2 regions of the Simiaoa sp. genome follow, and region 2 is predicted to be linked to the other one. Evidence: a T-box and tRNA genes for the amino acid it is inferred to sense, from the RefSeq annotation. Region 2 holds a T-box; the other holds one or more tRNA genes.
What was found. The T-box of region 2 lies ahead of metG (methionine--tRNA ligase). A T-box ahead of a tRNA ligase gene usually reads a tRNA of that ligase, here a tRNA-Met.

Region 1 (16,780 bases), on a different contig from region 2:
AAAATATGCGGACGAGGAGCGGGTAGTCTATGAATTCGGCTGTGCCGATACTGGTATCGGCATGAGTGAAACCTTTCTGGAACATGCTTTTGAACCGTTCACGCAGGAGAATGAGACCAGCAGATCCAGGTACGAAGGCACAGGACTGGGACTTGCCATTGCAAAGAAAATCGTGGACAGGCTGGATGGAGACATTGCCATAGAGAGTAAAAAAGGCGTCGGAACTACTGTGACCATGACACTTCCGTTCAAAATCGGGGAACCGGTGGAGAAGGAGAAGAACGTAAACTATGAGGAAATCCCGGTGGAAGGTCTGCGGGCGCTGTTAGCAGAGGACAATGAACTCAACATGGAGATCACAAAATTCATGCTGGAGGATTACGGGATCCACGTAGAGTGCGCTGCAGACGGAGAAGAGGCGGTACAAAAGTTCAAAAATCTGAGCTGGGATATTACGATGTGATCTTCATGGACATTATGATGCCGAAGCTAAATGGCTGGGATGCCACCCGCAGGATCCGGTCCATGAAACGGTCGGATGCCGGAAATGTCCCCATCATTGCCATGAGCGCCAATGCCTTTGCGGAAGACATTATCAACAGCCGATGGATGAAAAGAAGCTGTTGGAAACAGTGAAGGAATGCATTATGTTCCGGGACCATTCCTGAAGAAACAGCATAGAAACAGCCTAGAAAAGGGCAGAGGATATCCTCTGTCCTTTTCCTATATTAGGATGACTTATCGTGCAACATTACGTACTGAAAATGGTGGGACAACCGGATATAATAGCTACAAAGACAGGAGTTTTTTCTGTGAAGCATGTGGCCTACATTATGGAAAGGAGAAAAATTATGATTTCATTTATATTGTGTCTGTTGCTGTTAACCATTTTATTCGGAATCGCATATAAGATTACCGGGGCAATTTTAAAGGCCTGTGTGTGGCTGCTGATCCTGTTGCCCATCGGCCTCATCCTGTCGGGCGTGGGAGTGATCTTCTGCTGTACAATCATTTTAATACCGGTAGGGATCGGAATTATCAAGGCCGGGATCTGGATGATATTGCCGGGGTAAAGAAATAAAATGATAACAGACTGCCTGATGTGTGGTAAAATAAAGTTATCGCATATCAGGCAGTTTCATTATTATTGATATATAGTATTGATAAATCAGGAAAGGTGATGGCATATGGAGATCAAAAGTATACTGATCAAAGATACAACGAGAGAAGAGCGGATCCGCATTATACAGGAGGGTTTGAACCAGTGCGGTGGAGCCTGTGACTTCTGCAACGGTTGTGATAATCTGGGCGGTGGTTCCGTGGATACATTTTATGAACCGTACATTAACGGGGAGAAGGAACTGCGGCAGTTGAATGAGGAATACAGAAGCAACATGGGACTGGTGAGATAGGAGACGGGCTATGTTTTTCATACCGTGTATTAAGTGGAATAAGCACTATTATGTGCGGACAAGCTGCTGTAATACGCTGTATGAACTGGATCCGGAGATGGGAAAGGCCATTGCCCGGGGAGAGCAGGTACTGATTCGCCCGGAGCATTTGCAGAGAATTTCAAAAGTGACCTATGGGTATAACTATAAACATTGCAATTACTGTGGGTATGAGACAGCAGAAAATTTTGAGTATTGCCCAAAGTGCGGTAAGAAATTTTAAAAGCGAGAGGGGACGTGAATCTGTCTCGATTTCAAAAGGGAGTGTTACTCACAAGGACCATTGTCTTTCCAGGCACCTTTCCATTTTGGTTTTTCTGTGGAACGTTTTGGTAGATTCATAGTGTTCATCAGGCGGTCCACTCTGCCGAGACTGATGTTTATGCCATAATCACGTTCTAATACACGACGGATCTTGTAAGCACCAAGAGAGTTATCGTAATCAGTATAGATTTGTAAAAGGTGCTTACGAATCAACGGATTTTCTTTTGTACGAGGTGCTAAATCTGAATAAAAGTGCTTGTAATAAGTACTGCGATTTATGCGAAGAACTCGACAAAGAGTTTTGATATCGTATTGATGACGCAGCTTATGCACGGCATCTAATCGTTGCTTGAGTGTGGCGTGAATATGGCAATCGCTTTTTTTAGTATTTGGTTTTCTTCTTCCAGCTGAGCCATACGTTTTTGAAGCTCTTTCACCTGCTTTGCAGTAAGAACTTCACCGTCATCAGTTTCAACAGTTGAATACTGTTTGACCCATCTGGAAAGAGCAGTTTGAGATACGCCGTACTCTTTGATAAGAGAGGCCTGAGTTTTACCATTGTGGTAAAGCTCAACGAGGGTTCGTTTGAAATCCTCATCGTAATGTTGTTTTGTGGACATAAAAGATACCTCCTTTTGGTGTCTATGTTAATAGTAAGTCTATTTAACCAATGTGTCCACTTTTATAAGTATAATGCAGGTAGTACACATGATAAGAATTGCTGTTTGTGATGATGAAAATGTAATTGTGAATCAGATAGAGCATATAATTTCTGAAGTATGCAAGCGGGAAAGCATTCCCGTGAATATTGATGTTTTTTACAGTGGTAGGGAACTCAAAAGGCAGGTTACATCAGGAACAAAGTATGACATCATCTTTTTGGATATTCAGATGAAGGGTGGCGATGGCATCACTGCGGCTGAAAATATACGGAAGGTGGATGATAATGTACTTCTGATTTATGTATCAGGCTATGATAAATATATGATGGAATTGTTCCGGTTGGATGTATTTGGATTTATAAAGAAACCAATCGATGAGGAGATATTGACAAAGACATTTCTGGAAACTTATCAGAGAGTCTGCAGTAAAATGGTCTATTTTACCTTTTCTTATAAGCATGAAGAATATAAAATTCTATGTAAAGAGATTTTATACTTTGAAAGCAATGTCAGGAAAGTTACAATATATACGCAAAACGGGGAGCATTACACATTTAACGGGAAACTGTCAGAGATAGAACAAAAAATGTCAGATGGAAAAATACCTTTTTTGAGAGTACATCAGTCTTATCTGGTAAATTATTATTTGATTAGATCAAGGACAAAAATAGAAATAACGTTGGTAAATGGGAAGAAACTGCCTATAAGCGAAGAACGGCAGAAATACTTTAACCAACAATACAGCCATTTTCTGGGAGGGGAAATCAATGTATAATCAAATAGAAGATATTCTATTAAATATTTCTATTGTTATCGCAACCGTATGGATTGTAAAAAGATTTTGGGGAAGCTTTTTTGAAGAAAAGCAGAATAGTATACTTTCTGTTTCTCTGTGGATTGTTTATTGCATATTCCAATTTTTCTTTGGTTATCATAATGGGCGCCTGCAAATTTTTGCAACCATTCTGAACATTTTACTGATTCTGTCCATAGCGATGGTTGCCTACCAAAGCCGTGGAAAGGAAAAATACTTTTTATTGGCTACATTCTATGCAGGCTGGTCGTTGATTGAGGTCTTTGTCTTTTCCCTAATCAATAGCTTTGACATAGGGGAAAGCCAGCAAAGGGATATTATTGGGTTGGTATTATCGAACATCCTGATGATCCTTTCTGTATATGCACTGTCGATGGTGGCAGAAAAAAGAAAGGAGAGTCCGGTACCGGGAAAATATTATTTTTTTCTCCTGTTGGTGCCAGTGGGAAGCATAGTCATTGCAATCAATGAATTTTGCTCAGAAGGAAAGTCCTTTTTTGCTGTTATCACTATCAGCATTCTTATCTTATTTAATGTCATTATTTTTGAATTGTATGTAAAAATAAATAAAGTTTTTGCTTATGAAAAAGAACATACAGTTTATGCCCAGCAATTTGATATGATCGAAAAAATTACGGTATCGCAAAAAAAGATGTTGGAGGAATTTTATGAGGACAGGCACAATCTGCTGAATAAACTTATTGTTTTAAAAAACAGCGTTGAAAACAGTGATAAAGAGTCTGTAATCAGAAACCTGAATCAGATTATCAAAAACAGCAATATTTCCGAAAACATTTCCAATACCGGCAACAGTACCATTGATTGTCTGATTAATTTCAAATATGCCGTTGCTAAGGAATACGGGATTACATTTCAGTTAAAAATATTTATTCCAGAGGAGCTTTCCATGGAACCATGTGATATTGGCATAGCACTGGGAAATGCACTGGATAATGCAATAGAAGCTGTCCGGGACTGCAGGCAGCACCAAAAGGTGATAGAAATATCCATGGGAGTGAAAAAGCAGGCGCTGGTCATGCTGATAAAGAATCCATATGAGCATGTCTTAAAAAACGACAGAAGCGGAAAATATCAATCCACAAAAACAGAAAGCGGCAGACATGGATATGGATTAAATTCCATAGCAAGAATTGCAGAAAAGTACCAGGGCGAAATTCTAGTGGAAGCACAGGATTCTGTATTTTGCCTGACCGTTGTTATGAATTTGCCGGAAAATTGACAGCTATTGCCGTATTTTTGACATATTAGGGATTATTTTGAGGGGAATATGATACCTGACTTTGGGAGTTGAATCTTAAAATATGGTGCTAAGCCACGGATTAAAACCTGTGGCTTAGCATTTTTTCTGATGTCTCCGTCGTTTAAAAAGTAGGAACTTAACGGCAGGCCGATAAGTGCTGAAAATTCTTTTATAAATTTAGAACCCCGTGCAAGGTTGATATACTTTCGGTCTGATATTTTACAACTCGGAACTCATGGATAAAATTAAAGATATCCTAAAGACGGATGACCGTTGTCATGAATCTACTGGAAAATTGACAGCTATTGCCGTATTTTTGACATATTAGTGATTATCTTGCGGGGAATATGATATGATTACAAAAATAGTTCATTAAGGGGGTATACATAATGAAGAAAAATGAAAAGAAAACTGTATTAGCAAAAGCATTAACATCCGTTGCTGATGGAATGTTATCAAAAGCTGCAAACAGCAGATGTGCACTCATATACCATCAGCCTAAACAGCCGGAAGAAGTGAGGAAATTCAGGAAAAACAAATAAATGAGAAAAGTAGCAAAGTTGTTGACAGATTATGTTATCAAAAAGAGCATGGTTGATGAAGCAGATCGGGAAGTCTATGAATATGGATTTGTCATAACCTTGGAAGTTGGGTTATTTTTGGTTGCAAGCTTGTTCATCGCACTGAAACTCGATATGGTCTTAGAAGGGATATTTTTCTTTGTGATTTTCTCACCATTGCGTTCCTATGCAGGTGGTTTGCATTTGGAAAAATTCTGGATATGCTTTGTTTTGTCATGCTTAACATATATTACTACTCTGCTTGTAGTTAAGAATCTCTGTTTACATGAATTTGTTTCACTTATTGTATTATTCGCCCTGGAAGTATTTGTGTATGTGTTATATCCAGTTGAGAACAGAAACAGGGAGATAAACGAAGAAGAGAACAAGTGTTTTAAAATAAAGCTGATGAAATATTTATGCTTGGATTTTTTTATCGGAATAGTTTGCACTATATTTGAAAAGGATAGCTACTTCTTGGAGCTAAATATAATATTTTTAATAGTTGTAATCACAATGCTGATAGGGAAATGCAGAAATCATTTGAAAAATGTATGTAAAAGCTATGTTCCAGGAAAAGGTCTCTGGTAGCTGGGTCAATGTGGAATCATGGGAAGATTCGAGCAATACCATAACAGCATCTGGCTTGGAAATATATCTGGTTTCCAGAGGTACATATCGAGTTACAATGACGTGTAGTGTTAATGGAGAAATTAAAACGGCAACATCGGCAGAAAAGAATTATCAGTTTGTAGAAAAATGTAATGTGTATTGCAGGTGGGGAAATCTGCTTTGCAACTATGGATGGGAGTGGTGCCCATGAAGAGTCTATAATGGCGAGAAATTTGAGAAGTGAAACGGAGGAGATTTTGAATGAAAATATTGACAAAAGTTATGGATTTACTTGCATTATCGGTTATCTTGTCTTTTATGATTTTGATGTTTTCAGGATGCCAGATGGCTTCCGGTACTCTTTCCGAAAAGGAAATTACTGTGTTTAACACAGAATTTTTCAATGGTGACATAACGAACATGAACAATATGCTGTTATCCAGCGAGTATAGTCAACCAGATGAAATTAACTTGTTTGAGTTATTTTATAATGGCGTTGGAGGAGCGTTTGGCGAAGTATCGGAGGATGAACTGTCAATGCTGACAGAGTTATGTAGTGATGCCCCGTATTTGGATATCATAAAAATCACAGCAAATGAAATGGATGCTTTTTTGCAGGAAAAAATGGGAATAAGTCTGGCGGAGACAAAAAAGACAGGCTTGGACAGTTTCTATTATTTGGAGCAATATGACAGTTACTATCTGATTATGGGAGACTCGAATTTTGATTGGTGTATGGTTACTTCCGGAACTTGGGAGTCAAATAACAAACTCATACTGAAATACGAAAAAGAGTATGAGGGGGGGCAATGGGTGGTCATTTTACAAAAGACGGATGATGGTTATTTGTTTATTTCTAACCAGAAGGCAGATTAAACAAGTTCAGACGAGAAAGAGAGGTATTTTATGAAGAGAAAAGAGGAAGCAATGAAAAAGTATATTGCGAGTTTTTAAGCTATTTGTATGATCTTTGTTATGGTTCCGATTTTGCCCGCAGAGGCGGCTGGCCTGGAAGATACAGAAAGGGTGGAGATACTTGAGTTGGTAGAAAGCTACATGGATAGTCGGGAAACAGCAGTCATGACCGGGGACACGGAAAGCTTGAGAACAGTGGCTGTCAACGGCATCGTGAACGATGAAAATGCTCACAGAATTACATTGTCCGAAAATAACGTCAGCGTTTCTGATATGTCTTTTCAAATTTCTGGGATTGACATAGAGGATACAATAACTTTTGTGACATTATATGAGAGCATGGAATATGTAGATGACGGTGTTGTGAAGACTGCAGACATTGAACACAACCTGACTATCATGTACGATGAGGCATATGATGTAGCCAAAGTAGTGTCTGACAGTTATAGGGAGACTGTGTCAGGATTCCAATCCTGTTCTTATGTTTCTGAAGAAATTCAAGCTGTTAGTGAAGCGTTATACAGCTTGAATTCCATAAATACTGATTATTGTGCTGAAATTGTCAGAGTTGCAGAATCCCAGGTTGGGTATAAAGAAAAGGCTTCCAATTCAGACTTGGATAGTTTCACAGCGAACGCCGGTTCTGCAAACTACACCAAATATGGTCAATGGTATGGGCTTAACCCCGCAGCATGGTGTGCAATATTTGTTAGTTGGTGCGCAAGTGAAGCGGGCGTATCAACATCCGTTATTCCTAAGTATTCTTCCTGCTCGACAGGAATGAAGAATTTCAAAGACATGGATTGTTTTTATTACAGTTCTGCTTATAACGGAAGCTATACACCTGAGGTCGGCGATATTTTCTTTACGGGCACGAGTACAACATCTAGTAGCCACACTGGCATTGTAGTTGAGGTGTCAAGCACACAGATTACTGTTGTGGATGGAAACTGGAGTGATAAGGTTTCGAGACATACGTACAATTTAACAGATAGCAGTCTTATAGGATTTGCAAGCCCGATTTATTAAACATAAATATTTGACATTAAAGTAGCACAAGGAGAAAGAACTTGGTTATATTGAGCAGATTATAAAAGGTAATGTAAACCGAATTATGAAAAAATCGTATTCCTTTCCATTGGGGTGAACGATTATATTTTGCTTACGAAAGCCCCGTCAAGGTTGAATTTAACGGCTTTCAGTCCGGTCTTGACTGATCTTCCGATGCAAAATTTTTGGTCACCCAAGCCAAAGAAAGGGGAGGTAAAGGCACAGCCTTGGAACACTTGATTTTACTGGAGTTGGGGTGATTTTGAGCGTATAAAGTTGACACTACCTATAAAAAATGGGAGGGTGAAATATGAAGAAAAGAATAATATCTTTGGCAATTGCTGTTATGTTCGGATGCTCTATTTATACTTCTGCTATTACTACATATGCAGAAGAAGCATGTGGAGAAACGGATACTGTGAGCAAGGGAACTTTACTTTATGAGACAGAGGTAATAACACAAAAAGATTATGACGAAGGATTCCAAAATTATGCCCTTTCTGCAGCAACAGTAGACTTGGCAGTAAGTATGCACACTTTTTCCAACAATAATTTGGCAAATGTTGTCGGTGTTGTAAGAGATTATGATACAGAAGCCTTTATTCCAAATGCTACAATTTCTGTAGATGGGGAAGTTGCGGTCATTACGGGTGAAGATGGACGTTTTCAAATAAAAAATCTCCCTTCAGGAACATACGATTGGGAAATAAATGCAGCAGGGTATTTTGCGGCAAATTATAGTAATTATGATGTTGACAGTGCGGATGGAACTACAATTTTTACATTCTATATAAATGATGGCTTTTCTGTTTCGCAGGATAGAGAAGAAATAATGCATGATATAGGAGGACAAACTGTACTGCCTTCTATTATAGATAGAGGAAATTTTGCAACATCATCTGTTGCCAGAGCAATGAGTTCTGTTCCGGATGTAAGCAATTCTATTGCGGTTTACTATAATAATCAAACAAAAACTGTTGATAGAGAGACATATATCTATACTGTATTATCTTCGGAACTTTACGGAAAAAGTTATTACACTGGTAAAGGACTAACTTCAACACAGGTTAGTGAATTGTATGAAGCACAGGCAGTGGCGGCAAACACCTTCTTAGAGTATGCGCTGAGTGTTTATTCGAATCATTCGGGTAAAGATTATAAGGTTTGCTCATCTTCTTGTTGTCAGGTATATGATCCTACTAAGGTTACCGAGGAGGCAATAGATGCAACGGCAAATATTTTTTATACTTCTGGAGGTAAATCTAAAACGGATATTGTAATGTATAAACCATCATCTACAACTTATGATTATATTTGGGGTGCCTTTTTCTCAAGCTGTAGTGGTAATGGAACAAAAGATCATTCTACGCATCCTGCTTTGAAAGCTGTAAGTTGCACAGATATTGCAACTGGTGCGGGAGGACATCGTTACGGGCTATGTCAAATGGGTGCCGCATTGCGTGCAAAAAATGGTGATTCCGCATCGAATATTTTGTTGTATTATTACACTGATTGCAGGATCATATCCTGCACATTAAAATAGAAAATGTGCCAGAAAGAGATTAAGACGAGTATGGGTAAGATGAAAAATAAGGTTTTGCCGGTCTCTGTTCTTGTGTTGTTTATGCTGATGTGCATCAATGCGTGTGGAATATCGAAATCCAGGGATAGTGCTGATATGGTCTCAGAGCTTAATAACAGGATTATAGAAAAGGTAGCAGAGAATTACGAAGAAGGTAACATCAGTGCATTAGATATTGTTATAGTTCGGATTGATTTTGGTTCTTTCTCGCAAGATAATGCCAGTGAAATATTCGTGTTATGCAAGATTTTGAATACCCCTCATGTTGCAGGATTGGATAAAACGGTGGGTATCCTTTTAGATGCTGATTCATTAGAAATGGTAGCATATAAGGAGTTTGCGGCTGATAAAGTAGTTATAAACTGTATTCAAGCGAGTGACGGACAAAGCAGAATATTGGTATCAAAAACCACAACATATCAAGGAATATCAACACAGGAAATTCAGCTTTTAGCTGTCGAAGGCAGTCAATGGGTAGAAATTCCGATAGATGCGCTAAAGATCATTGGAGATGAATCTTTTTATTATATGGATATAGTAGATGATTTGATTATTGTGGCATCTGAGGATAAATTGATAAGTTCTGAAGAAATCGTAGCAGTATTAAAGTGGAACCCTGAGACAGAGCAGTTTGTTTTGGAACAGTAACGGGTTTGGCGGTGTGCAAGTCCAAATTATTAAATAACAATGTGCATAAAGAAAAGCGGAAATCTGGCTATATTAGATGAAATCACCATGACCACTAATTCCTTTGTCTATCAGAATGCTGAAAGCGGTGATGCTAAAGTTTAATTTTTATTTAAAACCGTATTTTCCAAAGAGGGAAGAAGTTCGGCAACCGTAACTTTTTCCACGGAGTCAGCTTTCGTACCTTTTGTTTTAGGCTTCTTAACCCTGGTTTTAAGAGGAGAAAACCGGCGCATTTTAAACTCTGGTTTAACCATTATCACCGTCAGAAATCCAGAAGTAAACAAAAGTAAACATATTATTTGATACTTTGAGAAATCAAAAAAATCGGAAACGCTGTATTTATCAGCATTTCCGACCCTTTTAACCTAATAGCGAGAGGGGGATTCGAACCCTCGACACTGCGGGTATGAACCGCATGCTCTAGCCAACTGAGCTATCTCGCCATATGACCAACCGAAGTTGGAATGGAACCTATAGGGCTCGAACCTATGACCCTCTGCTTGTAAGGCAGATGCTCTCCCAGCTGAGCTAAGATTCCATTTCGTTGCTCTCGCAACCGACCTGTTCAGTATACAATGCGTGTCCCACTTTGTCAACACGTTTTTTGATATTTTTGTAAAAATTTTGTATGCAATTAGAACAATAATAGCAAAAAGCAGGAAATTACAGGGCTTTCTTTACACTGATAGCCTTCATGGGGCACATTTCCTGACAACAGAAGCAGGAGATGCAGCCTTTTCTCTTGAATTTCGCCTTGCGATTTTCGATTCTGATGACATGTGCCGGACAGCTTTCCGCACATTTTCCGCATCCCACGCATTTCTCCGGGGTCAGCTGCGGATAGGATTTCAACAGTCGGGAAGCCACGAACATGAAAGGCTTGCGTAAAAATTTCGGCACACCGTTGGTAAAATCTAATTTTATGGTATCCGGCTTCTGAAAAGGAGATAAGCCTTCCGGAACCGGATCTCCCACAAGCGCCAACTCCTTAGGGCGAGCCAGACCTTTTTCCAGTGCCTGACGCAGCATGACGATCTCTGTAGGTTCTAATCCCATAAGTTTTGCGGCGAAGCAGTCCTGGGTATAGAAATCTTTTGCCGCCAGCAGCATATGCAAAGGATGCGAAGTGCCGCCGGTGGGACCGTTACCCTCCATGGCATCAATGGCGTCAATGACGGTGAGATTGGGAGCTACGGTCTGAGCCAGTTCTAAGAGCATGTTGGAGAAATCTTCGATCTCCGGCCAGCGGTAGTGCATCTGGGGCTTTTCCAGACCGGGGATGGTGCCGAAGAGATTCTTGATGCCGCCGGAATAACCGGTCATGGCATGGGTCTTCAGCTTACAGATATTAATGATATAGTCAGCTTCCACGATGGGAGTGATCAGGTGGAAACTGTGATTTTTAAATCCTGCCGGACAGTTTACGGTCTGTGCGGAAAAGTCCATGTTCAGTTCTGCACTTTCGCCCAGAGTATCCATGCCGCATACGTGATACACATGCTTCATGGATTCGGCATTGTAGAGACCACCGGAGCTTTCCGCAATGGTGATGTGCTGAATGCCCTGCTCCCGGAGCCACCGGATCACTGCTTTTACCACCAGCGGATGCGTGGTGGCGGGAAAATCCGGGGATTTTGCCATGACGAGGTTAGGCTTGATGACGATCTTCATCTCCGGGCGTAAATCTGCGGCGATGTGCAGCGCCTCCATGCTTTTGCAGATGGCGGGATAGATCAGTTCTTCGTTATATTCCGGTACGATATGTAATGTCTGTATCATAAAATCTCCATTCTGCCGCCGGACGGCATAAATAGTAATGCGAAATTTAGTTTATTCTGCTTCGGAAGCATTACTTTTATTATATGGTAAACGAAATCGCTTGTTTTTTCAATGCTTCCGTGCTATACTACGAAATGTTGTTGAGATTTGATGGAAGAAATCAGAAGCGCATCGCAATGATTTCTTTTTTTGTGCAACAATTCAGAACCAGGGTGATTTTCGCAAAGATACGATCTTGCGAATGCAGTTTGGATTGTTGAAGTTAATTTAAAGGAGTATTTTGTGAGTTATTTTTTGGAAAATGAAGAAGTGAACGAAGAAGTTGAAGAAGTAAAGGAGCAGGACGGTATCGCATCGATCGAACCGTTGTTAGATAACCGTATTGTCCGTGCAATCCGGGAGATGGGGTTTGAGAAACTGTCTCCGATCCAGGAGCAGGCAATTCCTTATTTATTACAGGGGGAGGACATCATCGGACAGGCCCAGACCGGTACGGGCAAGACGGCTGCATTCGGCATTCCGGCGATCCAGCACATCAATCCGGATGTGAAGAAGTTACAGACCATTATCTTATGCCCCACCAGAGAACTGGCGATCCAGGCAGCGGAAGAACTGCGGAAGATCGCAAAATACATGCATGGCATCAAGGTGCTGCCGGTCTACGGCGGACAGGATATCAGCCGTCAGATCGCGGGACTGCGGGGCGTGCAGATCATCGTGGGAACCCCGGGACGTGTCATGGACCATATGCGTAGACGCACCATTAAGCTGGATCTGGTGAACATGGTGGTACTGGATGAAGCGGATGAGATGCTCAACATGGGCTTCCGAGAGGATATGGAGCTGATCCTTGGACAGATCCCCGGCGAGCACCAGACCGCGCTGTTCTCCGCAACCATGCCGAAGCCGATCCTGGAGATCACAGACCGTTTCCAGAACGATGCAAAATTAGTAAAGGTGGCAGCGCAGGAGCTGACCATTCCCCTGGTATCCCAGAAATTCTACCGCGTGAAAAACCAGGACAAGGATGCCGCCTGCGTAAGACTGTTAGAGTATTATCAGCCGAAGCTGACCCTGATCTTCTGTAATACGAAGAAAAAGGTGGACGAGCTGTCGGATTTATTAAAGGAGCAGGGCTTCCAGGCAGAAGGACTGCATGGAGACCTGTCCCAGGCGCAGCGTGATGCGGTCATGAAGCGTTTCCGTAATGGTGGCACCAGTATCCTGATCGCTACGGATGTGGCAGCCAGAGGTATTGATGTGGATGATGTGGAAGCTGTCATCAATTACGATATTCCGCAGGATATCGAGTATTATGTGCACCGTATCGGCAGAACCGGCCGTGCCGGCAGAAAGGGCAGATCCTTCACTTTTGCCAACAGCAGGGAGATCTACAAGATCCGCGAGATCGAGAGAGTCTGCCATACCACCATCACGGAGAAAAAGCTTCCCGGAGCTGCGAAGGTGCTGAAAGCGAAAGCAGACAAATATCTGAACAGGGCATGGGAACTGCATGAGCATGAAGACATCGAGCTGATGAAGAGTTTTTTACAGCGGAAGATGGAAGAGGAGGGCTGTGATGCACTGGAGCTGGCAGCTGCCATGCTGAAATTACAGGTCGGTGACAAGGGCGAGGAGATCGCCGCAGATGAATATACAAAGCGTGGCAATCGCTTCGGGGACAGAGGCCGGTCCGGCAGAGGCGATGGTGAAGGTCGCAGCTTCAGTAGAGGAGACGGAAGACGGAGATTCGGCCGTGAAGACGGGGAGCGCAGAAGATTCGTCCGCGGTGACAGAGACCGCAGAGAGGATGGAAGCACCGGCTCCGGTGAGGGTAGAAGACACCGCAGAAGTGACAGCCGTGAAGACGGAAGAAAATGGAACGACCATGACAGAAAAAACGCAGATCGTAAGCCCTCCGCAGAGAGAGCAGAGAGAGAAGCAAAAAAGCGAAAGAAACGGGAAGAGCCGGGCATCGGTAACAGCTTCCCTAAAAGGAAACGATCTTAATTAAATGATAAAACTTGTAGATTTGCCGCAAAAGCCGCAGTTGTGCTTTTGCGGCAAATCGTGTATAGTTAGGGAAGAATGCATAGGCACTAACAGAAAGGTCTGCGGTATGAAAACACTGAAAAAACAGATACCATATATTTTGCTGGGAGCGACGCTTCTGCTCCTGCTTAGCCTAAATATCATCAGTCAGGATCACTGGCTGGATTCCGATATGGCGGCGGAGATGATCTTTTCCCGGATCCTATCCGAAGAGCACCACATTTTTTCCACGACAAACTGGTATTATTCCACGGAATTCCGCGTGTTGTATACACAGCTGATCATGGGGTCGCTGTTTCGCATCTGCAGCAACTGGCATGTGATCCGTACGATCACGAACCTGGTATTTTACGGGTTGATGCTGGCTTCCTATTATTATTTTATGAAGCCGTTAAAAGTATCCCGCGGACTTACCGTGTTAAGCTCCTGCCTGCTGCTGCTGCCTTTTTCCGAGACCATGATGACGCATATGCAGATGGGCAATACCTACATGTCCCATGTGATCCTGGTGCTGTGGTTCTTCGGTATGTATCTGCGGTTGTGCAGCGGAGAATATAGTGCAAAACGTAAGGTCAGCCTGTGGATATTCTATGTGTTGCTTGCTATTGTTTGTGGAATGTCCGGCGTGCGTTACCTGCTGGCATTACAGTGCCCTCTGGTACTGACTTCCTTTTTCTACCTGCTGGGTGGTGAGGAATTTCAGAGCTTCCGCGGAGAGATGACAAAGGAGCATTTCCGCTCTTTACTTTCTACGGACAGGATGCGATATTTTCTGTATAGTCTGGCGGGGGCATTTTTCGCGGTAGCGGGCTATGGCATCAATGTAGTGTTCATCAGTCACAAATACGTATTCCAGACCTATGGTGCCACGAATTTCATCGCATTGTATCACGGTGTGTTATTTGACCGGATCCAGAATGCGGTGGGGTGCCTGTTGATGCTTTTTGGCTATATTCCGGATAAGGGCTTTTTATCCCTGCGGGGTGTTGTGACGATGGCAGCCTTCGTGATGCTTGGCATCTGCGGATACGTTACGGTCAAAAGCGGGAAAATGCAGCGTGTCACGGGATTTCGAAGTCTGATCACACTGTTTTTAAAGGTCAGCTTTGTACTGAATTTATTTGTTTTCATATTTACCACCAGTACCATGGTGCCGCGGTATTATATCACGATCTTCATTTTCGCCCTGCCGGTATTGTGTTTTTATCTGGAAGAGGAAAAAATGCCCTTTGACAGATTTGCGGTGACGGCACTGCTTACTATCTGCCTGATCCTCGGAACGGGGAAAACGGTGATGTCTTTCCTGACGGTGGACAAGAACGAGACGAAGCGTCCTGTGGCACAGTTCCTTGCGGAGAACGGGTATGATTTCGGCTTCGCTACTTATAATAATGCCAATATCATCACGGAGCTTACGAATGGTGAAGTGGAGATCGGCAACATCGGAGATCCCGAGCACCTTGAGTATTTTAAGTGGTCTTCGCCCATGAAATATTATGAGGATGGGTATCATACCGGGGAGACATTCCTGCTGTTGACTGCGGAGGAGTGTGCGGAATATGCAGAGGCTCCGGCATTGAAGCAGGGCGAAAAGATATATGAGGACGGCAGTTATACCGTCTATGTATTCGACAGCACGGAGAATCTGATGAACTGTGCTGTGGCGAGATAATAATGACAGAGATTTCGCATATTGCGGACGATATTGGCACTCGGCACTGGCCGCAACGGGACAGTCGGTACTTTTTGAAAAAGGATAACGTCTGCGGAAAGGTTGTAAGTATGAGAATCGGAATGGGATATGACGTACACCGTCTGGTGGAGGGAAGAGACCTCATCATCGGCGGTGTGAAAATACCTTATGAAAAAGGACTTCTGGGACATTCGGATGCGGATGTCCTGCTCCATGCGATCATGGATGCGCTGTTGGGAGCAGCGGCGCTGGGGGACATCGGGAAACATTTCCCGGATACAGATCCAGCATACAAGGGTATTTCTTCCATAAAATTGCTGGAAAAAGTGGGTGAGCTGCTGGAAGAAAATCATGTGTTTATCGAAAATATTGATGCGACGATCATTGCACAGGCACCGAAGATGCGCCCGCATATCGATACCATGCGGGAAAATATCGCGAAAGCTCTGCTGATCGATGTGGGACAGGTCAATGTGAAGGCTACCACGGAGGAAGGACTGGGATTCACCGGCAGCGGAGAGGGAATCTCTTCTCAGGCAATCTGTCTGGTGACTACGCCTTATGATCTTACGGCACAGGCGGTGCAGGGCGGCTGCGGAAGCTGCAGTGGATGCCCGAAAAACTGATAATTTCGGGAAATAAGAACTTGACAAATGGGTCGATAGGATATAGACTTTAATTAGAACAAGGTCTGTATACTATCGACCTTTTATAATGTGATGAGTGCAAAAAAGCCAATAGGATTGCATAATTGGCAAGTGCTGGATTAAGAAAGATACAAGGAGGAATGGGAATGTATCAGATGACGGAGACAGAATACAAATTTGCTGAGCTGATCTGGGAGGAGGAACCCATCGGTTCCGGAGAACTGGTAAAACAGTGCGCGGAGAAGTTCGGCTGGAAGAAATCCACTACCTATACGTTTATTAAAAAGCTTTGTGAGAACGGTATTTTCAAAAATGAGAATGCCATCGTATCTTCCGTATTGAATAAGGAGGAATACCACAGAGCCCAGGGGGAGGCTTTCGTGGAGAAGGCTTACGGCGGTTCGCTGCCGAAGATGATCGCAGCATTTATCCAGAGCAAGAAGCTCAGCGCAGCGCAGATCGCTGAGATCGAAGCTATGATCGAGGATTATAAGGGCTGACGGAGGAGATTGGATGAGGGAGATTTTAGAGAAGGTATTTGGGATCGTTTGCAACTTGAGCCTGGTGGGAAGCTATTGCATTTTGCTGGTGCTGGTGGCGAGACTGGTGCTTCGCAGGGCTCCCAGATGGTGTTCTTATCTGTTGTGGGGGATCGTGTTTCTGCGCCTGTGCTGCCCGGCATTTCCGCAGACACAGATCAGCCTGATCCCACAGCGGCTGGTAACGGAACAGACGGTGAGCACCGCGC
Region 2 (16,780 bases):
ATGAAGACAGCATCGGCTGGTATCGGAAGAACTTTGCCTATGCCCCGGTTAAAACAAAAAATGATGACCGTGTCATCCTCCGCTTTGAAGGTGTTTACATGGATTCTTCTATTTATGTAAACGGTGAGCACCTTGGTGACTGGAAATACGGCTATTCTACCTTTGACTGGGATATTACGGATGCTTTACATGAGGGAGACAATGAAATCGTTCTGCGTGTCGTATTTCAGGCGCCCAACAGCAGATGGTACAGCGGTGCCGGAATCTATCGGAATGTGTGGATGACCCGGCTGCCGGAGACACATATTCCTCTGGACGGCATTTATACTTCCTCTGTGGAAACGGAAAAAGGCTATGATCTGACCATCGATACCGAGCTGGAATGGGGAACGGACAGCGGAAATTATGAGCTGGAATATTGCCTGTGTCAGGCTGGGGACAGCAAAAGACTGGCAGAAGCGGAAGCAGAAAGTCCGGAGATTTTCCGGGTAAAACAGCCTCTCACCTGTGGACAGAACAAGATATCCATAACGATCCCTGTGGATAACCCGAGGAAATGGGACATTACGGATCCTTATCTGTATGATCTACAGGCATGCCTGTGGAGAAACACACCGCAGGAAACCGGTAGCGTGGAGACGACTGGTAACAGTGCGTCAAAGGGCACAGAACAACGATCGGTGCAGGAGACCAACAGCCGGGAACTATGTCAGCAAGAACATTTCCGTATCGGCTTCCGCACCATACAATTTGATCCCGACAGGGGCTTTTTATTAAATGGCAGGAAGATCCGCCTGAACGGTACCTGTGACCATCATGACCTCGGAGCATTGGGAGCGGCTTTCCACAAGGAAGCCATGCGTCGTAAATTCAAACTCATGCGTTCCATGGGCGTTAATGCTCTGCGGACTTCTCACAACATGCCGGCGACAGAAGTGATGGAACTGGCGGACGAGATGGGATTTCTGGTATTGTCCGAAGCCTTTGACATGTGGGAGATGGCGAAAAATCCATATGATTACGCCAGATTTTTCAAGGATTGGATGGAGAAGGATGTCCGCAGCTGGATCCGCAGGGACCGCAATCACCCCTCTGTTATCATGTGGAGTATTGGCAACGAGATTCCGGATACTCACGCGGATGCCCATGGACAGGAGATCACCGGAAGCCTCATTGCTGCGGTTAGAAAGTGGGACTACCGTAATGTGGCACCTGTGACCATCGGTTCGAACTATATGCCATGGGAAAATGCCCAGAAATGTGCAGATATCGTGAAGCTGGCGGGATATAATTACGCAGAAAAATATTATGAAGAGCACCATAAAAAGTATCCGGACTGGATCATTTACGGAAGTGAGACTTCTTCTGTCGTACAGAGCCGCGGCATCTATCATTTCCCGCTGGATCGGGCGACACTGATCGAAGCAGACGAACAGTGCTCCGCTCTGGGCAACAGTACTACCAGCTGGGCAGCCAAAAATACGGAATACTGTATCATTATGGACAGAGATACCCCCTATTCCTGTGGACAGTTCATCTGGACAGCCATTGACTACATCGGTGAACCGACACCTTATCAGACGAAAAACAGCTATTTCGGGCAGATGGATACAGCGGGATTTCCGAAGGATTCCTATTATCTCTTCCGCGCAGAGTGGACAGATGTTGAAAAAGATCCCATGATTCATGTCTACCCTTACTGGGATTTCAATCCGGGGCAGCAGGTGGATGTGCGGATCACCAGCAATGCTCCGGAGGTGGAACTGTTCGTAAACGGTGTATCACAGGGAAGACAGCAGATCGATCATGAAAAGGGAACGGTGTTGCAGCCTTCCTGGAAAGTACCTTATGTGCCCGGCAGCATCTGTGCTGTGGCTTACGATGAGACCGGCAGAGAGATCGCAAGGCAGGAGAGACATTCCTTCGGCAACACCGATCATTATGTATTAAAAGCAAGCAAAACCACTCTGCGTGCCGATGGCGAAGATATGATCTTCCTGGAGATTGCGGCAGAAGATAAGGACGGGCATCCCGTGGAAAATGCTTCCGATTATGTGAGAGTGACCGTGGAAGGTGCCGGAAGACTGATAGGGCTGGATAACGGTGACAGTACGGACTACGATGCCTATAAGGGAACTATCCGCAAGCTGTTCCAGGGGAAGCTTCTGGCGATGATCGCTGCGAAAACAATCCCCGGAGAGATTCGCGTGACCGTGGAGGACGCATGGACAGCCACGACAGTAGTCAAGACTCCGGACAATGCAGCTGCCGGACGCCGCACGGCGACAATGACGCTGCATGCTATCGAAGCACCGATCCGTCCCGGTATCTGTGCAACGGAAGAAAACAGAGAATATCCGCCTGCCTTCGTGGAACCCGGATTCGTGCCGGTACGCAAGCTGGAACTGAGTGCAGCCGCAACGACGCTGACACCGGAAAACCCTTCTGTACTGCTGCATACCCGTATTTATCCTATGGAAGCCACTGACCGTAAGCTTCTGTGGAGCATTACGGATGCCACAGGTATTCCCAGCCCGATCGCGAAGCCGGAAGAGCTTCCGGACGGCGAAGGCATCCGTATCACAGGCATCAGTGACGGAAGCTTCCAGGTGAGATGTATGTCCTGCAACGGTACCCCTTCTGTGAAAATGATCTCACAGCTGGAGTTTCAGGTGGAGGGAATGGGACAGACGTTTCGGTCACCTTATGAACCGGTTACTGCTATTTCCTACGACACAAGCTTTGGCGGGGACGTGAGCCGCGGTGTGGAGAACAGTGCAGGAACGGATAAAGCACAGCCTACGGGCCTGGTTTATAGATCCGTAGATTTCGGCGAATTCGGAAGTGATGAGATCACGCTATCTATCTTTGCGAATGATAATGATCCTCACAGAATTCAAATCTGGGAGGGAGAACCCGGGGAGAATGCATCCGGATTCGGAGAGACGGGAGAACTTGTTGGAGAAGTCACCTATCAGAAGCCCAGCATCTGGGAGGTCTTCCAACCGGAGACATTTACACTGTCCCGGAGACTGAAAGGCGTGGTAAATCTGACAATTGTGTCGGAAGATAAAATTTTCCTGAAGGAGTTTCATTTTACCAAACAGGAGAAAGCTTATGCGAGACTGTCTGCCCTCACAGACGGCGTTATTTATGGAGACAGCTTTGTAAGAACCGCGGATGCCATTGAACAGATCGGCAACAATGTCTCCCTGGAGTTCAGTGATATGGATTTTGGAACGGAAGGAACTGACAGCATCGTCATATGCGGCAGGACACCTCTGCAGCACAATACGATACAGTTACGATTCAGTAATGGGGAGACGCAGGTACTACCCTTCCCGCACAGTGGGGCATATCGTGAAATGCGATTCCCGATACAGAAAGTGACGGGAGAACAGAAGGTGACATTTGTATTCCTGCCGGGATGTAATTTTGATTTCAAATGGTTCCGGTTTGAAAAAAGTGGATCGGAGGAGTAAGAGAAAATGATGAGCAGATGGAACAGAAAATTATGGGCATTGATACTTGCAGCAGGGATGACGGTATCTCTGGCTGCCTGCGGAGGAAGCGACCAGGCAACAGGCAGTGCGTCTGCGGGTACACAGGATGGAACTGCCACCCTACAGAACCAGAGCACGGACGGCAACACTGACAACACAGGCAGTGCTGTATCGTTAGCGCAGGATGCCCGGGCGTTACAGATCATAGACGACAACTACCGCACCTACTACGAGCTTTTTGTTTATTCCTTCTATGACAGTGACGGTGACGGCATCGGCGATCTGCAGGGAGTCCTGGACAAACTGGACTATCTGAATGATGGCGACGATACGACGGATACGGACTTAGGGATCAACGGCATCTGGCTCATGCCGGTAATGCCCTCCACGACCTATCATAAATACGACACTACGGATTATGAGAATATCGATCCGCAGTATGGTACTCTGGATGATTTTCAGAAGCTGCTGACAGCCTGCCATGACCGTGGGATCCGTGTGATCCTGGATCTGGCGATGAACCATTCTTCCAGCAGGCATCCATGGTTTTTACAGGCAACGGAGTATCTGAAAAATCTGCCGGAGGGAGCACAGCCTGACCCCTCAGAATGTCCTTATGTAGATTATTACCATTTTTCAAGGGAAGCCCAGAGCGGATATGCGCAGGTAAATGGGACAGACTGGTATTATGAAGCAAGATTCTGGGACGGCATGCCGGATCTGGATCTGCAGAACGAAGCGGTGCGCCGGGAATTTGAGCAGGTGGCGGACTTCTGGCTGGATATGGGCGTGGATGGTTTCCGCCTGGATGCGGTGAAGGAATACGTCACCGGCTCTGTGGAAGACAATGTCGAGATTTTAAGCTGGTTTGCCGATTATGTCCATGGCAAGGACCCGGAGAATTATCTGGTGTGTGAATGTTGGACAGATCAGAATACCTATGCGCAATATTACGCGAGCGGCGTGGACAGCATGTTTGATTTTACCTTCGCTGACAAGTCCGGAATCATCGCAAATGTGGTAAACGGCAAGGCATCCGCGGCATCCTATGCAAAGAATCTGGAAGCGGAGCAGGCTATGTATGCGCAATACAATCCGGATTACATCAATGCCCCTTTTTACACGAATCATGATATGGGGCGGAGCACAGGCTACTATGCCGGGGAAAACAGTGAGGCACAGACGAAGCTTGGCAATGCCCTGAATCTGTTGTCCGGCGGAAACGCCTTCCTTTACTATGGGGAGGAACTGGGGATGAAGGGTTCCGGCAAGGATGAGAATAAGCGGGCTCCCATGTACTGGAGCAAGGATGACAAAGCGGAAGGCATGTGCAAGGGACCTGCGGATATGGAAGATTTTCAGATGAAATTCGACAGTCTGGAAGAGCAGCAGGAGGATCCGGATTCCATTTACAATTATGTAAAGCAGGCGATCCGTATCCGGAACCAGAATCCCGCTATTGCCAGAGGCAACACCACTTATCTGGAGCAGTATTCCGGCGAGCAATGCTTTGCATTGACAAGAAGCTATGAAGACAATACTTTATTACTGTTGGGAAATACCTCTGCGGAGTCTGCAAGTGTGGATCTGACCGGACTTACCGTTGGAGATACCGCAGCAGAGGATATGGTACTGCTTGGAGAGCTTTATACCGGAGAGGAGAGCGCCAAACGCGAAGGAACTGCGGTCACGCTTCCGGCATATTCTGTTTTGATACTGGGGGAAAAAGAATAACTGCAATGAGCAGTAATGAGACAAAACTGCATTGACAGTCCGGATTTCCTGTGCTACTGTAAGAATACGCAAATGCAATGAGGAAGAGAGTATTTATCATAGAAGTTTTACAGAGAACATTCCGTATGGCTGAGAGGAATGGAACGGACAGATAGAGAAGATGGCTTCTGAGCGGCGCACCGAACGGATACCGGAACAGAACAGGAACGGTAGAAGCAAGGCTGCGACAGGATCCGCCTGTTACAGCGGATAGGGTTACGGACCCGAAGAGGTCTGTGCTGTGAGGTACAGACGAAGAGAAGTGGTAACACGAGATTATGCTCGTCTTCTTGAAGAACTTCATGTTCTTTCAGGAGACGGGCTTTTATTTTTAAGAAAAGGAGAATCAGATTTATGGAAAGCAAAGGAAAATATTATCTTACAACTGCCATTGCCTATACGTCCGCCAAGCCTCATATCGGTAATAACTACGAGATCGTACTGGCTGACAGCATTGCGCGTTTCAAGAGAAAAGAAGGTTATGATGTTTTCTTCCAGACCGGTACCGATGAGCACGGTCAGAAGATCGAACTGAAGGCAGAGGCAGCCGGTATCACACCCAAGGAGCATGTGGACAAGATCGCCGGTGTGATCCGCGGACTGTGCGACCTGTTAAATATTTCTTATGATAAGTTCATCCGTACTACCGATGAGGATCATGAGAAGCAGGTACAGAAGATATTCAAACGTCTCTATGATCAGGGTGATATTTACAAGGGGGCCTATGAGGGAATGTACTGTACTCCCTGTGAGTCTTTCTGGACGGAGTCCCAGCTGGTAGACGGCAAGTGCCCGGACTGCGGCGGTGTGGTAAAGCCTGCCAAGGAGGAGGCTTACTTCTTCCGTATGAGCAAGTATGCGGACAGACTGATCAAGCACATTAATGAGCATCCCGAGTTCATTCAGCCCGTATCCCGCAAGAACGAGATGATGAACAACTTCCTGCTTCCCGGCTTACAGGATCTGTGCGTATCCCGTACTTCCTTTACCTGGGGTATTCCGGTGACTTTCGATCCCAAGCATGTCATCTATGTATGGCTGGATGCGCTGACCAACTACATCACCGGTATCGGCTACGATGCAGACGGCAACAGCACCGAGCAGTACAAGAAGCTGTGGCCCGCAGACCTGCATCTGATCGGTAAGGATATCATCCGGTTCCATACCATCTACTGGCCTATTTTCCTGATGGCACTGGGCGAGCCTCTGCCGAAGCAGGTATTCGGACATCCCTGGCTTCTCATGGGCGGCGGCAAGATGAGTAAATCCAAAGGAAATGTGGTCTATGCGGATGATCTGGTAGATTATTTCGGCGTGGATGCGGTGCGTTACTATGTACTGCATGAAATGCCCTTTGAAAACGACGGTAACCTGACCTGGGAGCTGGTGGCAGAGCGTACCAATTCCGACCTGGCCAACACCCTGGGCAACCTGGTGAATCGTACCATCTCCATGAGCAACAAATACTTTGGTGGTGTGGTAGAGAATAAAAACGTTCAGCTGACCGAGAACGATGCGACAGTGGATGCGGATCTGAAGCAGACCGTGACCGGTACCTATGCAAAAGTTGTGGCAAAGATGGAAGAACTGCGTGTGGCAGATGCCCTGACCGAGATCTTCGGTATTTTCAAACGCTGCAACAAATATATCGACGAGACGGAGCCCTGGGTACTGGCGAAGGACGAAGCCAAGGCAGACCGCCTGGCAACCGTACTGTATAATCTGGTGGAAGGCATCATCATCGGAGCTTCCCTGTTAGAGCCCTACATGCCCGAGACAGCTGAGAAAATTGCAAAACAGCTGAATACCTCCCTGCGAGACTTTGACCAGCTGGAGCAGTTCGGTCTGTATGAGAGCGGCAGCAAAGTAACCGACCAGCCCGAAATCCTCTTCGCACGTCTGGATATGAAGGAGGTAGCGAAAAAAGAGGCAGAGCTGGAAGAAGCCATGATCAAGGCAGCAGCGGAACATGAAGCACAAGAAGCAAATGCAGAAGCCGAAAAAGCAGAGCAGGAAGCCATTGATATCGAGCCCAAGGCAGAGATCGAATATGACGATTTCGCGAAAATGCAGTTCCAGGTAGGTGAGATCATCTCCTGTGAGGCAGTGCCTAAGTCCAAGAAGCTTCTGTGCAGCCAGGTGAAGATCGGCAGTCAGGTACGTCAGATCGTCTCCGGCATTAAGGCTCATTACAGCCCCGAGGAAATGGTAGGCAAAAAGGTTATGGTACTGGTGAATCTGAAGCCCGCGAAACTGGCAGGAGTATTGTCCGAGGGCATGATTCTGTGCGCAGAAGACGCCGAAGGCAACCTCGCTTTGGTAACCCCTGAGAAAAATATGCCGGCAGGAGCAGAGATCTGCTAAAACAGTTCAACCATGAACAACGGGGATGTAATAGTTACTATTTTACAAAAAAAGCAATATAGGACTTAAAATTTTATATAAAATGATATATAATGAATAGGACGCGGAAGCATATGGCTGTAAATTGACATTTGTTTTATGCGTCCTATGATTTTCTGCAATCAAGGAGGTCTTATGATCAAAGAAGAATTCTACTTTGACTCCCGGGATGGCGAGAACCGTATCCATGCAGTACGTTATACACCCGATGACGGTAAGGTAAAAGCTGTTGTGCAGGTAGTACACGGAATGGCAGAATACGTGGAACGCTATGAAGAACTGGCAAAATATCTTACGGACAGAGGAATCCTTGTCACCGGTGAAGATCATCTGGGACATGGAAAATCTGTTTCAGAGGGTGGAACTTTCGGTTACTTCTGCGAGCAGGATCCTGCGACGGTAGTAGTCCGGGATGTACATCGTCTGAAGAAGATCACGGAAGAACAATATCCGCAGGTGCCTTATATTATTCTGGGACACAGCATGGGATCTTTTATTGTGAGGAACTATCTGTGCCGTTACGGCAGCGGAATCGACGGTGCAGTCATCGTAGGTACGGGAATGCAGCCGGCGGGGCTGATTTTTGCCTCAAAAGCCATGGCGGGAATGCAGAAGCTGTTCTGCGGTTCGAAGCATGTCAGTCATTTTATTGACAAGGCTGCCTTCGGAGGCTATAACAAACGAATTGATTCTCCCAGAACTTCCAGCGACTGGCTCAGCCGGAATACGGAGAATGTGGACCGCTATATCGCAGACGGAATGTGCGGATTTACCTTTACCGTGAACGGTTTTCAGACTCTGTTTGAATTGATCCGTAGATTGCAGAAGCAGGAGAATCTGGAAAAGGTTCCCCAGAACCTGCCGATTCTTATGGTATCCGGAGCGGAAGACCCCGTGGGAGATTACGGTAAGGGTGTTCATAAGGCATGTAACTCTCTGAAGAGAGCCGGAGTGAAGAACATTACCGTGAAGCTGTACGAAAATGACAGACATGAACTCCTGAATGAAGACGATGCAGAGACAGCGATGGAGGACATCTGGCAGTGGATCTGCAAGGAAGTCCCGGGGATCGCCTGAGAACAGAGGAGTCCCTGATCCTGAATCGGAGAGACGGTGCAGTATGGCAGATATGGCGAATAGCTACGAGATCAGATGGGCAGAGGACAAAGACTGGATCCCTGCCATGCATATGATCTGGAAGACTTTTTTGAAATATGAGGCGGTGGATTATACAGAGGAGGGAATCCGTAATTTCCATGAATTCATTACGGATGAACACCTCTATAAGTCGTTCCGGCAGGGGAGATATCAGATGATGGTGGCTTTGGATGGCGCCAGGATCATCGGAGCGGCTTCTGTGCGGAACTACAATCATTTGTCGCTTCTTTTCGTGGACGAAGAATATCATCACAGAGGTGTTGGACGGAGTCTGATGGGAAGAATGTGCGAATATCTGAAAAAAGAGGCGGGGGAACGGTATATGTCGCTGAAGGCAGCTCCATATGCCGTGGATTTCTATCGAAAGCTTGGATTTCATGCAGTACATGCAGAGGAAGCTTTTTCGGGGATCCGCGTAACACCGATGGAGAAATTTTTATAAAACACAGAAAAGGATATGACGTAAATGAAGATTTTTGACCTGGATAGCCCGTTAATGAATGTACTCAATAAAATGGCAGACCTGATGTGGCTGAATATTCTGACTTTGATCTGCTGTATTCCCATTGTCACGGCGGGAGCTGCATTCACTTCCATGCACTATGTGGCACTGAAGATCGTGCGCAATGAGGAAAGCTATATTACCAGAAGCTTTTTCAAATCATTTAAGACTAATTTCCGTCAGGCAACGCTGATCTGGCTGCTGATCCTGCTGATAGCAGCAGTGCTGGGTGGAGATTATTACATTATTACCAAATCCGGAATACAGTTCAGCAGTGTACTGGTGATTCTGATCATGGCTGCGGCAGTACTTGTGATCTGTACGGCACTATATGTATTCCCGGTACTTGCCAAATTTGACAATACGATCATGGGAACCATCAGAAATGCTTTTATTATGAGCATTCTGCAGCTGCCCAAGACAGTTGTGATGTTTGTGATGGCATTTTTCCCGCTGATCATATATCTGGTGTCTTTACGACTGATACCGATCATCTTCCTGTTTGGCTTTTCTCTGCCGGCATATGCGTCCGCAATGCTGTATAATAAGTTTTTCCAGAAACTGGAAGACCAGCTTCTGTCAGAACAGGAGCCGGCACCGGAAGTATCACCGGAAGAGGATGAAAGAGTATTTCATGATGAGATCGATGAAAGCATTAAGATAGAGGATAAGTAGCAAGGTTATCTGCCGGGCCGGGGCCTGATGGCGGAGACTCTAAAGACAGCAGATAAGAGGTGTTCAGAGTATGCAGAAGAGAAAAATATGGGAAAATTTCCTTCAATGGGTTCTGCCATGTGTATTGTTAGTCATTGCACTGGTCTTGAGCATATATGACTTTAATAATCAGATGGACACAGCAATACAGACAGTGGTGGACGATCAGGCGGAACAAATCGGACTTTATTATGCTGCCGGGGTAGAGGATAGGCTGAAAGCTTTGGAAAATATCACGGATGCGGTTGCGTCGATCATGGCGAGCCGCCCGGACAGAAGTGATGCGTTTCTGAATGAGAAGCTGGATACACTGATGAAGGCCAGTGATGCATACATGGTTGTATACTGCGCAACCAACGGTACGGGCTTTCTGAATGACAGACGGCAGATCGATATGACAGAGCTGAATTATTATGACAGTATCCTTGGCGAAACACCACATTATCTATTTACCAAAACGGATGGGATCAACGGACAGTCAGCCTTCATCTATGTATGCCCTATTACAAATCCCGGAAATGTGAACGGATACCTGCTCAGTTATATGGAGCCGGCAGAGATGTCAGATTTCTTTGAGAATTCCGTATACGGAGATAAGGCATTTTTCTCTCTGGTCAATCGTAACGGTAGTATTATGGCAAGCTATGGTGCCACAGATCAGACCACTATTCTTAAAAACGATTTCTGGAATTCCTTAAAGGGGATAGCGGAGAGCCTTGGAAGCTGGACACTGTTTGACAGACAACAGCAGAAGGGCGACAATGGGATACTGCATGTCAATGAGAATGGCGTAGGTAAGATTCTCTGTCATTTCCCCATTGCGGACACAGAATGGAATCTGGTGGTAGGCATTGATGAATCCTATCTGTCCGGTATCCGGCAGTCCTTCCGCGAACCTATCGTGGATCTGATCGTCAAGATCAGCATATCGATCGCAGCAGCCCTGATTGTGATCACGGTGATCAATGTACTGGTACGCATAAAGGCCTCGGAACACAGTAAAGTCCTGGAGGACAAGGCAGATACCGATCTGCTGACCGATCTGAACAACAAGATGGCCACAGAGCGTAAGATCCGTGAATATATGGAGCAATATCCGGATAAGCAGGGGGTATTGTTTGTTTTGGATGTAGATAATTTCAAGAAGATCAACGACACCATGGGACATGCCTTCGGAGATGAAGTACTCCGGAACCTGGCAGTGCGCCTGCAGTCCATGTTCCGTGCAACGGATATTGTGGGCCGTACCGGTGGTGATGAGTTCATGGTATTTCTCAAGGACATCCGTGATATTACCATGATCGAACGGGAAGGGAAGAAGATCGAGCAGTTTTTCCACCAGTTTGAAGTCGGAGAATATGTGAAGTATTCTGTTACAGCCAGCGTGGGAGCAGCAGTGTTCCCCGGAGACGGCAGAACCTTTGAAAATCTGTACAAATCCGCGGATAATGCGTTATATGTGTCAAAAAGACATGGCAAGAATCAGCTTACGTTCTACAAAAAGCCGGAAAAAGAGACAACGTAGAGGCCCGCTTGTGGAAAATGTCCAAGAAATAGAAACAGATTTGTTCAATCTGACAAGCATTTTCAAAAAAAGAAAAGTTTATAAGCAATTCATACAATATGATTCAAAATCTTTGTGAAATAGTGGTATGGCACATTTTTGTGAATTTCGATATACTGATTTCAGATTCAAACGAGACATATCGTTTCACAATGAGAGAAAGTAACATTGTAAATATGAAAGGAGTATTTTCAAATGGCAAGTTTATCTTTAAAGAATGTCTGCAAAGTATATCCTAACGGTTTTGAAGCTGTTAAGGATTTCAACCTTGAGATCGCAGATCAGGAGTTCATCATTTTCGTAGGTCCTTCCGGATGTGGTAAGTCCACCACTCTTCGTATGATCGCAGGTCTGGAGGATATCTCCTCCGGTGAACTGAAGATCGGTGACAGAGTAGTTAACGATGTAGAGCCTAAGGATAGAGATATCGCAATGGTATTCCAGAACTATGCTCTGTATCCTCATATGTCCGTATATGACAACATGGCATTTGGTCTGAAGCTGAGAAAAGTTCCCAAGGATCAGATCGATAAGATGGTTAAGGAAGCAGCTAAGATCCTGGATCTGACTCCGCTGCTTGATCGTAAGCCCAAGGCTCTGTCCGGTGGTCAGAGACAGCGTGTTGCTATGGGACGTGCAATCGTTCGTAACCCTAAGGTATTCCTGATGGATGAGCCTCTGTCCAACCTGGATGCTAAGCTGCGTGTACAGATGCGTATCGAGATCGCTAAGCTGCATCAGAGACTGGGCACCACCATCATCTACGTTACACATGACCAGACCGAGGCTATGACCCTTGGTACCAGAATCGTTGTTATGAAGGACGGCGTTATCCAGCAGGTAGATACTCCTCAGAACCTGTATGAGAAGCCTTGCAACCTGTTCGTAGCAGGATTCATGGGATCTCCGCAGATGAACTTCTTAGATGCTACTGTTAAGGTAGAAGGCGACGTAGCTAACCTGGTAATCGCAGGTCACAGCATTCCCCTTCCTCCCGCTAAGTCCAAGAAGCTGATCGATGGCGGTTATGATGGAAAGGTTGTTACTTTCGGTATCCGTCCTGAGGATGTATATGATTCCGAGATGTACATCGAGACCTCTCCTCAGAGCGTATTTACCTCTACCATCAAGGTTTACGAGTTACTTGGTGCAGAAGTATATCTGTACTTCGATCTTGACGAGTTCCCTATGACCGCAAGAGTAGATTCTCGTACTACTGCAAGACCTGGCGATACCGTTAAGTTTGCTCTGGATGTTGAGAAGATCCACGTATTCGACAAAGAGACCGAGCAGGTTATTACCAACTAGTCTTAAACTCCATAAGAGATTTCAAAGCCCTGTCTGTAATTGCAGACAGGGCTTTTTTTCTGCTTTTTGCTTGCACCGGATGCGCAAATCCTTTATACTAAGCATATATAGTGATGATAATCCCACGATATGCGAATAGAGGGGAAGGATTGTGGGAGTGCGTAGCGCGGAACAATACGTAGGCATCACAGTCGGGGGCTTTTGACCCCGAGATCATATAGCGTGATCATAGATAAAAAGCAAGACTGTCTGCAGAGGGAGCTTTTTATCTATGAGTAGAGCAAACGGATATGGAATATTACAGAAAGGCGTGGACAATATGATTACAGGCCAGATTATACAGACAAGCATTGATGAATTAAAAGCAATTACGAAAGTAGACCTCGGAGTCTATGATCTGAACGGATCTGTTGTGGCATCTACCATGGAGAGAGATGACATCACGACGGACCTGATCAGCGGATTCGCAGCATCTCCTGCGGACAGTCAGGTGATCGGAGTGCATCATCTTCTGAAGATCCGTGATGAGGCAGAACTGTTATATGTGCTGGTTGCCCGTGGGATGACAGATGACGTATATATGGTAGGCAAGATTGCAGTCAGCCAGATTCAGAACCTGGTCATTGCCTATAAGGAACGTTTTGATCGGAACAATTTCTTCCAGAATCTGTTGTTGGACAATTTATTGTTGGTAGATATTTACAACAGAGCGAAGAAGCTTCATGTGGAAGTCAGCTGCCCGAGAGCGGTATACCTCATTGAGACCAAGGATGAGAAGGATGGTATTGTATCGGAAGTGCTTAAGAGCATGTTCTCTCCTCAGGCGGGAGATTATGTGACTGCGGTAGACGAATCCAGCCTGATCCTGATCAAGTCGGTAGAGAATACTACAACGCCGCAGGCATTGCACGAACTGGCAGAGACTATCGTAGCAATGATGAATGCGGAAGCTTTGCTGGATGTTAAGGTGGCTTACGGTACTGTGGTACAGGAACTGAAGGATGTCTCCAAATCTTACAAGGAAGCTAAGATGGCACTGGATGTAGGCAAGATCTTCTATGCAGAGAAGAAAGTAATTGCGTACAGCACGCTGGGCATCGGACGGCTGATCTATCAGCTGCCGGTGAATCTGTGCAAGATCTTCATCGAAGAGATTTTCGGTGACAATGTACCTTACGATCTGGACGAAGAGACATTGAATACATTGAACAAGTTCTTTGAGAACAATCTGAATGTGTCGGAGACTTCCAGACAGCTGTTCGTACACCGCAATACATTGGTGTATCGTATTGAGAAGATCCAGAAGAGCACCGGACTGGACCTGCGCAGCTTTGATGATGCATTGACCTTCAAGATCGCATTGATGGTCGTTAATTACATGAAATATCTGGATATCCAGGAATATTAAGAGATAGTGCGATATGAATGAACTCACAGGAATTCGGAACACCCTGCTTGCGGAACAAATTGAAGAACAAATATATGAGTACGTGACACAGCGGGGGTTATCCCCAGGTGAACGCCTGCCGAATGAATTTGAGATGGCAAATATGTTTGGTGTGGGTAGGAGTACCGTCCGGGAGGCTGTTAAAATTCTAGTATCCCGTGGAGTACTGGAAACAAAACGGGGATCAGGAACTTATGTCAGAGAGATAATGCCAAAAGATTTGGATCCGCTCAATCTGCGTGACATAGAAGATAAAGTTTCACTGGCAATGGATCTGGTAGACCTGAGACTTATTCTGGAACCAGGTATTGCGGAACTGGCAGCATATAGTGCTACACCAGAGGAAGTTAGCAGACTTATTACGAAATGCAATCTCGTAGAGGAAAAGATCCGGCGGGGAGAACCATACATCCATGAGGACATAGATTTCCATACGTATATTGCAAGATGCAGTAAAAACAAGGTTGTAGAACAATTGATTTCTATTATCGAAACAGCAGTTCTTATGTTTGTAAATGTAACGCATAAACAGCTTACAGAAGAAACTATTACAACTCACAGAGCAATTACGGATGCTATTGCAGAACACGACCCTATCGGAGCACGGACTGCAATGACTATGCATATAGCGTATAATCGAAATCTTATCAAAGAAATCAAAGCAAAGGAACACGGTAATTGATACTGTGTTCTTTTTTTATGATTAAAATTAGTCAGACAACTTTTGAAAGAAAACATAGGAAACAGTTAGTCACAACAATTTTTTGGATAAAATATTCAAAAATAAAGAACAAAATCATGAATAAAATAGAAAAAATCGTCAAAAAGTAGAACGTATTTGTAACAACTTGATAGGATGGCTTTTGGGATTTATACTAAAACCATAAAAGCTGTGTGACAACTTGATGTAAGGAAGGAGAACAGAGATGGAATTACACAGTCAGAAAGTAAGAGCACTTGCTCCGGAAAATGATCCTCTTAGAATGGGAATGGGATGGAGTGCAGAAGATCTTGGGAAACCTCAAATTCTGGTAGAGAGTTCTTTTGGGGACAGCCACCCTGGAAGTGTACACCTGAATAAACTGATGGATAAAGGAGTACAGGCAGTTAATGACAACGGCGGAAAAGCGGCAAGGTACTTTGTAACAGATATTTGTGATGGTATAGCACAGGGACATGATGGAATAAATTTTTCATTGGCACATCGTGATATGATGACGAACATGATAGAAGTGCATGGTAATGCCAGTGGCTTTGATGGTGGGATGTATATAGCCAGTTGTGACAAGTCAATGCCAGCTATGCTGATGGCAGTCGGAAGATTAAAGACGATGAGTTCAATCGTTGTAACAGGTGGTGTTATGGAGGCACATCATATCCCAGATAAATATGTAGAAAAAGATCCTGCATGTGCCATAAATGAGCTATTAACATTAGAGCAGATAGGAAAATTTGACGCACAGGAGAAACGGGGAGAAATACCGAAGGAACAGTTGGACTATTATAAGCAGCATGCATGTCCAAGCTGTGGAGCATGCTCTTTCATGGGAACAGCATCTACAATGCAGATAATGGCTGAGGCTTTAGGATTGATGCTGCCGGGTACGGCATTGATGCCGGCGACAGCGCCGGAATTGCAACAGGCGGCATATGATGCCGGAAAACAGCTTATGGAACTTATCAGGCAAGGAATCACAGCAGAAAATATTGTAACAAGGAAGAGCTTCGAAAATGCAATAATGGTACATGCAGCCATCAGCGGATCCACAAATGCAACCATGCATCTTCCTGCAATTGCACATGAATTCGGCTATACAATCGATGCGGAAACTTTTGACAGAATGCATAGAAATGCCCATTATTTACTGAATATTCGACCTTCCGGCGACTGGCCTGCCCAGTATTTCTATTATGCGGGCGGAGTGCCTCGAGTTATGGAAGAGATTAAGGAAATGCTGCATCTGGATGTAATGACTGTGACAGGAAAAACGCTTGGCGAAAATCTGGAAGAGTTAAAACAAAGTGGTTTCTATGAGCATTGCGAGGAATTATTACAGCAACATGCAAATCTGCTAGGAAGAAAAATCGAAAGAACGGAGATCATTCATGATTTTAACCATGCCAAAGGAGTGAACGGAAGTATTGCAATTTTACATGGAAATCTGGCGCCGGAAGGATGCGTGATCAAACATACAGCGTGTCCTAAGGAAATGTTTGAAGCAACGCTTTTGGCGAGACCCTTTGACAGTGAAGAAGAATGTATTGATGCAGTTCTGAAAGGTAAAATTCATCCGGGAGAAGCAGTGTTTATACGTTATGAGGGACCCAAAGGAAGTGGAATGCCTGAAATGTTTTATACAGGAGAGGCCATTTGCTCTGATCCGGAGTTGGCTTCCAGCATTGCACTG

Region 1: it encodes a tRNA-Met, which carries the amino acid that the T-box ahead of metG (methionine--tRNA ligase) is inferred to sense. The anticodon was not compared.

The regions. Positions count from the first base shown of each region.
Region 1 covers NZ_JBOKRY010000010.1:45,327-62,106, reverse strand. Annotated here, with positions in the region: gene ACTRDR_RS05905 (ATP-binding response regulator) at 1-463, shown strand, start outside; gene ACTRDR_RS05900 (response regulator) at 469-636, shown strand; gene ACTRDR_RS05895 (hypothetical protein) at 852-1,073, shown strand; gene ACTRDR_RS05890 (hypothetical protein) at 1,188-1,412, shown strand; gene ACTRDR_RS05885 (zinc-ribbon domain-containing protein) at 1,423-1,674, shown strand; gene ACTRDR_RS05880 (IS3 family transposase) at 1,719-2,048, opposite strand; gene ACTRDR_RS05875 (IS3 family transposase) at 2,054-2,335, opposite strand; gene ACTRDR_RS05870 (LytR/AlgR family response regulator transcription factor) at 2,424-3,152, shown strand; gene ACTRDR_RS05865 (sensor histidine kinase) at 3,145-4,431, shown strand; partial or broken gene ACTRDR_RS05860 (IS1634 family transposase) at 4,532-4,708, opposite strand; gene ACTRDR_RS05855 (cyclic lactone autoinducer peptide) at 4,842-4,994, shown strand; gene ACTRDR_RS05850 (accessory gene regulator B family protein) at 4,995-5,603, shown strand; gene ACTRDR_RS05845 (hypothetical protein) at 5,886-6,500, shown strand; gene ACTRDR_RS05840 (CHAP domain-containing protein) at 6,588-7,568, shown strand; gene ACTRDR_RS05835 (carboxypeptidase regulatory-like domain-containing protein) at 7,900-9,132, shown strand; gene ACTRDR_RS05830 (hypothetical protein) at 9,163-9,819, shown strand; tRNA gene ACTRDR_RS05825 (tRNA-Met) at 10,231-10,304, opposite strand; tRNA gene ACTRDR_RS05820 (tRNA-Val) at 10,327-10,399, opposite strand; gene ACTRDR_RS05815 (DUF362 domain-containing protein) at 10,525-11,640, opposite strand; gene ACTRDR_RS05810 (DEAD/DEAH box helicase) at 11,923-13,650, shown strand; gene ACTRDR_RS05805 (hypothetical protein) at 13,760-15,364, shown strand; gene ispF (2-C-methyl-D-erythritol 2,4-cyclodiphosphate synthase) at 15,475-16,011, shown strand; gene ACTRDR_RS05795 (BlaI/MecI/CopY family transcriptional regulator) at 16,179-16,532, shown strand; gene ACTRDR_RS05790 (M56 family metallopeptidase) at 16,546-16,780, shown strand, end outside.
Region 2 covers NZ_JBOKRY010000029.1:12,257-29,036, reverse strand. Annotated here, with positions in the region: gene ACTRDR_RS10535 (glycoside hydrolase family 2 TIM barrel-domain containing protein) at 1-3,482, shown strand, start outside; gene ACTRDR_RS10530 (alpha-amylase family glycosyl hydrolase) at 3,489-5,237, shown strand; T-box leader at 5,306-5,569, shown strand; gene metG (methionine--tRNA ligase) at 5,631-7,640, shown strand; gene ACTRDR_RS10520 (alpha/beta fold hydrolase) at 7,815-8,756, shown strand; gene ACTRDR_RS10515 (GNAT family N-acetyltransferase) at 8,800-9,279, shown strand; gene ACTRDR_RS10510 (YesL family protein) at 9,304-10,014, shown strand; gene ACTRDR_RS10505 (diguanylate cyclase domain-containing protein) at 10,085-11,578, shown strand; gene ACTRDR_RS10500 (ABC transporter ATP-binding protein) at 11,813-12,925, shown strand; partial or broken gene ACTRDR_RS10495 (hypothetical protein) at 12,947-13,142, opposite strand; gene ACTRDR_RS10490 (helix-turn-helix domain-containing protein) at 13,245-14,333, shown strand; gene ACTRDR_RS10485 (FadR/GntR family transcriptional regulator) at 14,347-15,054, shown strand; gene ilvD (dihydroxy-acid dehydratase domain-containing protein) at 15,299-16,780, shown strand, end outside.